2 regions of the Streptomyces sp. NPDC086554 genome follow, and region 1 is predicted to be linked to the other one. Evidence: riboswitches for the same ligand, from Rfam matches in the RefSeq annotation. Region 1 holds a riboswitch; the other holds the start of a gene.

Region 1 (3,201 bases):
AGCAGCAGACCGCTCATGTCGATATCCGGATAAAGGCCGTGGATCAGGCCGGTGTTGTCGTCCGTGTTGCCGCTCAGCGATGCCCAGCCGATGAAGAACGAGCCGAGCAGCCCGATGAGGAGGAGCGAGATCAGCGTGCCGAGCACCGCGACCGACGTACGGGCCGTGAGTCCGTGGCACAGGTAGAGCGCGATCAGCATGATCGCGCTGGCCCCGACCACCGCCACCACCAGCGGATTCGAACCCTGCAGGATCGCGGGCAGGATGAAGAAGGTCAGGATGAGGAAGCTCAACGCCAGCGCCACCAGAGCCATGACGCCGCGCATCCGCCCCACCAGGACGACGACGAGGGCGAAGATCCCGGCGAGCAGCGCCATGGGGACCTTGCGGTCCACATCGGTGACCGAGTACTGCAGCGCCTCCGGGGCCTTGGGCTCATAGGCGACCACCACCTGCTGGCCCTCGCTCAGCTGCCGAGGCGAGTCCGGCTGGACGATCTCGGTGAACGTGCGCCCCTTGTCCTTGCCGCTGGTCACCTCGACCGTCGCCTTCTTGCACATGCCCTCCGCGCGCGACTGCGCGGTCTGGCCCTCGGCGGTGGAGGTGTCCCCGGTGGGCGGCGGCTGCGAGGCGTTCACGTCCTTGCAGGGCAGCTCCTGCACCTTCGTCACCGTCGCCGACTCGGTCTGCCGGTCGAAGCCGACCCCGGTGCGCTCATGGCCCGGCGCACCGCCGGGCCAGAGCACGACGAGACCCACGACGACCGCGGTGGCGAAAGGAATCAGCACCGCGGCGATGACCTTGCGCAGATGCTTGGAGACGGGCGCCGCCGGGCCGTGGCTGTGCGAGTGCCCATGCCCGCCCCCGCCCCCGTGCCCGTCACCGCCTCCATGCCCGCCCCCGGGCGGGTTCGAGAAGGGCGGCTGAGACGGCGGCTCGGAGGGCGGCTCGGACGGCGGGCGGGGCGGCGGCTCTGTGGTGGTCACTGCCCGATCATCGCAAGAACGGAGGGGGCCCTCTGTTCAGCGCGCCCGATATGACGCTAGCGTGGGGGCACCTTTGCAAACGCGGGAGCTCGGAGCACCGGGCTGAGAGGGCGCTGACCTCCGTACGAAACGGCACGAACCGTGCCGGAGCAGTACGGAATCCGCTGCGTCGACCGCCGAACCTGTTACCGGGTAATGCCGGCGTAGGGAGTAGGTCTCATGACCACATCGGACGCACGCACGCCTGCCTCGACGCAGAACCAGAGCGACGAGGCAGGGAAGTCCATCGGCTGGCACAAGGCGTACGTCGAGGGCTCACGCCCCGATCTGCGCGTGCCGGTCCGCCAGGTGCACCTCACCAATGGCAAGGCCGTGACCCTGTACGACACTTCGGGGCCGTACACCGACGAGTCCATCGACACCGACGTCCGCAGGGGTCTCGCACCCCTCCGCGAGAACTGGATCATCGCCCGCGGCGACACCGAGGAGTACGTGGGCCGCCCGCCCCGTCCCGAGGACGACGGCATCAAGCACACCTCGCCCCGCGGCGGGCTGAAGAACCTCGACGCGGTCTTCCCCGGCCGCCCCCGCCAGCCGCGCCGCGGCCGTCAGGGCCAGGCGGTCACGCAGCTCGCGTACGCGCGTCGCGGCGAGATCACGCCCGAGATGGAGTTCATCGGGATCCGCGAGAACCTCGACCCCGAGGTCGTGCGCGCGGAGGTCGCCGCGGGCCGCGCGGTGATCCCGGCCAACGTCAACCACCCGGAGATCGAGCCGATGATCATCGGCAAGAAGTTCCTGGTGAAGGTGAACGCCAACATCGGCAACTCCGCGGTCACGTCCTCCATCGAGGAGGAGGTGGACAAGATGACCTGGGCCACCAAGTGGGGCGCCGACACGGTCATGGACCTGTCCACCGGCCGCAACATCCACACCACCCGCGAGTGGGTCCTGCGCAACTCCCCCGTCCCCATCGGCACCGTGCCGCTCTACCAGGCCCTGGAGAAGGTCGACGGCCAGGCCGAGGCGCTGACCTGGGAGATCTACAAGGACACGGTCATCGAGCAGGCCGAGCAGGGCGTGGACTACATGACGGTGCACGCGGGTGTGCGCCTTCCGTATGTCCCGCTCACCGCGCGCCGTAAGACCGGCATCGTCTCGCGCGGCGGCTCGATCATGGCCGCCTGGTGCCTGGCGCACCACAAGGAGAGCTTCCTCTACGAGAACTTCGAGGAGCTCTGCGAGATCCTCGCGGCGTACGACGTGACGTACTCGCTCGGCGACGGCCTGCGGCCCGGTTCGATCGCGGACGCCAACGACGAGGCGCAGTTCGCCGAGTTGAAGACCCTCGGGGAACTCAACACGATCGCCAAGCGTCACAACGTACAGACAATGATCGAGGGCCCCGGTCACGTCCCGATGCACAAGATCAAGGAGAACATCGACCTCCAGCAGGAGATCTGCGAGGAGGCGCCGTTCTACACGCTCGGCCCGCTGACCACGGACATCGCACCCGCCTACGACCACATCACTTCCGGCATCGGCGCCGCGATGATCGGCTGGTGGGGCACGGCGATGCTCTGCTACGTCACGCCCAAGGAACACCTGGGCCTGCCGAACAGGGACGACGTGAAGACGGGCGTGATCACGTACAAGATCGCGGCGCACGCGGCGGACCTCGCCAAGGGGCACCCGGGCGCGCAGGACTGGGACGACGCGCTCTCGGACGCGCGCTTCGAGTTCCGCTGGGAGGACCAGTTCAACCTGGCCCTCGACCCGGTCACCGCACGGGAGTTCCACGACGAGACGCTGCCCGCCGAGCCCGCGAAGACGGCGCACTTCTGCTCGATGTGCGGGCCGAAGTTCTGCAGCATGAAGATTAGCCAAAGCATCACAGAGCAGTTCGGCGGGACTGCGGCTGCGGAGGCGACTGCTGAGGAGGTCGCTGAGGGGATGCTCCAGAAGTCGAAGGAGTTCGCGGCGAGCGGGAATCGTGTCTACCTGCCTATGGCGGACTGAGTAGACAGCACTGGACGGGCTCGCGGTTCATAGGGAGTCGCGAGCCTGACGTGTAGCTGGGCGACTCGACTCACGGCGTTAGCCGATGTTGCTTGTCGGTGCGTGCCCCGCACCGTCGTTCGGTGCGGGGCACGTCTGTGTTCTCCGGGATCAACGGGAGCGGCTGTCGCGCTTCTTGTGATTCCAGCGAGACCGC
Region 2 (3,201 bases), on a different contig from region 1:
CGATCTTGTCGCCGTCGATGAAGGCGGCGGGCACCTGGAGCGCGCGGTTCTCACCACGGCGCACGGCGATCAGTTGGCCCTCCTTCACCAGCTGGCGCACGCGCGTCACCTCGACGTCGAGCATTTCGGCGATGTCGGGGAGGTGGAGCCATGCGGGGACGAGAGCATCAGTCTTTGCGTCAATCTCGGTCACAGGACAAAGCGTATCCCCGAGAACTGACAGAGGGCGGAGCAGTCGGCGCGGCTACTCCTGCACCGCCTTCTTGAGCGGCACCGAAGGGTCCGCCGCCTTGGCCGGATCGAGCCGCGCGCCGCTCTCGATCAGCTTGCGGCCCTGGGCGAGGTCCCGGGGGCGGCCCACCGCGAGGACGGCCACCAGGGCGCCCGCACGCAGCCAGCACACCGTCCAGGCCGTGCCCGACGGGTCACCGCGCCACACCAGCGCGTCGGCGGAGCCGTGGTGTCCCGCGTACTGGACGAAACGGCCGAACTGCTCGGACCAGAAGTACGGGACCGGGTCGTACGCCGAAGGGGTCTCGCCGATGATGTTGGCCGCGACCGTGCGCGGGCCCTGGAGGGCGTTGTCCCAGTGGTGGACGAGGAGGCGCTCGCCGTACCTTCCCGAAGGGAAGGAGGAGCAGTCCCCGACCGCGTACACATCCGGTTCCGAGGTCCTCAGGTGGTCGTCGGCGACGACCTCCCGGTGGGCGCCGAGGGCGATCCCGGAGTCGGCGAGCCAGTCCGTGGCGGGCCGGGCGCCGATGCCGACGACGACCGCGCCGGCGGGCAGGCGGGTGCCGTCGTCCAGGAGGACGGTGCCGGGCTCGACGCGCTCCACGCGCGCGTGGGTGCGCAGTTCGGCACCGGAGTCCGCGTACCAAGCGGCCATCGGCGCCGCGACCTCCGCGGGCAGCGCCCCCGCGAGCGGCCGCCCGGCGGCCTCGACCACGGTGACCGCACAGCCCGCCTCGCGCGCGGCGGTGGCGAACTCGGCGCCGATCCAGCCCGCCCCGACGACCACGATGTCGTGCTGCTCGGCGAGCACAGGACGCAGCCGTTCGGCGTCGTCCAGGGTGCGCAGCAGATGTACGCCGGGGACTCCGGAGGCGCCCGGCAGCAGGATCGGCTCGGCGCCGGTCGCGATGACGAGGGCGTCGTAGGGAACCGGCCCCGAAGCGGTGTCCAGCTCATGCTCCGCCGGGCGGATGCCCGTGACCTCGTGGCCCAGGCTCAGCTCGATGCCCAGCGCCTCGAAGTCGACGTCGAAGGCGGAGCCCTCCGCCTTGCCGAGCAGCACGGCCTTGGACAGCGGCGGCCTGTCGTACGGCTGATGGGGTTCGGCCCCGATGAGGGTGACCGCACCGGTGAACCCCTGCTCGCGCAGGGCCACGGCGGTCTGCACCCCGGCCATCCCCGCACCGACGATGACCACCCGGCGCTCTGCCTGCCTCTGCTGCTCGCTCACCCGATCACTGTAGGACGGCACAGGACGCCGACTTCAGGGCGCGACGAGGAGATCTCTGACACACCGTCATCGCCCATATCCGGACAGCTCCCCCTACTGCCACCGGACACGACGGGCTAGGGTGGCCGGTGCAGAGCACTCGCGGGAGCCCGGACGCACCGGGCTGAGAGGGAGGCTGGACGGCCTCCGACCGTACGAACCTGATCCGGGTCATGCCGGCGAAGGGAGGGGCTGGACACCCATGCATCCACGTACACCACCCCACGCGACGACGGACGTCCTCGTCGTCGGGGGAGGCATCATCGGCCTGGTCACGGCCTGGCGGGCGGCGCAGCGCGGCCTGTCCGTGGCGGTCGTGGACCCCGAGCCCGGCGGCGGCGCGGCGCAGGTCGCCGCGGGCATGCTGGCGGCGGTCACCGAGCTCCACTACGGCGAGCAGACGCTGCTCGGCCTGAATCTGGCCTCCGCGAAGCGTTATCCGGCGTTCGCGCAGGAGCTGACGGAGGCGAGCGGCCGCGATCTCGGCTACCGCGCGTGCGGCACGCTCGCCGTCGCGCTGGACTCCGACGACCGCGCCCATCTGCGCGAACTGCACACCCTCCAGCGCCAGTCGGGGCTCGATTCGGAGTGGCTGAGCGGGCGCGAGTGCCGCCGCCTCGAACCGATGCTCGCGCCCGGTGTGCGGGGCGGGCTCCGCGTGGACGGCGACCACCAGGTCGACCCGCGCAGGCTCGCCGCGGCGCTCCTGGTGGCGTGCGAGCGGGCGGGCGTGGTCTTCCACCGGGCGTGGGCGGAGCGCCTGACGGTCGTACGCGACCGGGCCACCGGCGTCGTCCTCGCGGACGGCACCGCCCTGGAGGCCGACCGGACCGTGCTGGCCGCGGGCAGCCTCAGCGGACGCCTCTCAGGGATCCCTGAGGGGGTTCTGCCGCCCGTTCGCCCGGTCAAGGGGCAAGTCCTGCGGCTGACGGTTCCGGAGCGCTACGCGCCGTTCCTGAGCCGCACAGTGCGCGCCGTGGTCCGGGGCAGCCATGTCTATCTGGTGCCGCGCGAGAACGGCGAGCTCGTGGTCGGCGCGACGAGCGAGGAGCTCGGCTGGGACACGACGGTCACCGCGGGCGGCGTGTACGAGCTGCTTCGGGACGCCCACGAGCTCGTACCGGGCATCACGGAACTGCCGCTGACCGAGACCCGCGCGGGTCTGCGCCCCGGCTCCCCCGACAACGCGCCGATGCTCGGCCCCACCGCCCTGCCCGGCCTCCAGCTGGCCACCGGCCACTACCGCAACGGCGTCCTTCTGACGCCCGTCACCGGAGACGTCATGGCGCACGCCCTGGTCACCGGTGAACTGCCCGACGAGGCGCGCGCGTTCACTCCCCGCCGGTTCGCCACGGCCCCCTCGGCACAGTCCCTCCTGGAGCAGCCCGCATGACCCACTCAGCCGTCTCAGTCAACGGAGAAGTCCGCGAGGTGGCCGCGGGCACCACGCTCGAATCCCTCGTCGCCACGCTCACCGCGGCCCCGTCCGGCGTGGCCGCGGCGCTCAACGAAACCGTCGTCCCGCGCGCGCGGTGGTCCACCACGACGCTCGCCGACGGCGACCGCGTCGAAGTACTCACCGCCGTCCAAGGAGGCTGAACCGACATGGCAGACGACCCCTTCGTCATCGGCGGGCTCACGCTCTCCTCACGGCTGATCATGGGTACGGGCGGTGCGCCCAGCCTGGACGTCCTTGA

The links. Region 1 has a riboswitch for thiamine pyrophosphate ahead of thiC (phosphomethylpyrimidine synthase ThiC). Riboswitches for the same ligand answer to the same signal wherever they lie in the genome.
Region 2: linked by a shared signal. The riboswitch ahead of thiO (glycine oxidase ThiO) and the one ahead of thiC (phosphomethylpyrimidine synthase ThiC) in region 1 are both predicted to bind thiamine pyrophosphate.

Annotation. Positions count from the first base shown of each region.
Region 1 covers NZ_JBFBJK010000021.1:5,923-9,123, reverse strand. The annotation lists gene AB0O76_RS30455 (YibE/F family protein) at 1-986, opposite strand, end outside; TPP riboswitch at 1,058-1,213, shown strand; gene thiC (phosphomethylpyrimidine synthase ThiC) at 1,206-3,005, shown strand.
Region 2 covers NZ_JBFBJK010000015.1:154,035-157,235, forward strand. The annotation lists gene AB0O76_RS25105 (Rv2175c family DNA-binding protein) at 1-193, opposite strand, end outside; gene AB0O76_RS25110 (FAD-dependent oxidoreductase) at 245-1,432, opposite strand; TPP riboswitch at 1,597-1,709, shown strand; gene thiO (glycine oxidase ThiO) at 1,707-2,897, shown strand; gene thiS (sulfur carrier protein ThiS) at 2,894-3,103, shown strand; gene AB0O76_RS25125 (thiazole synthase) at 3,110-3,201, shown strand, end outside.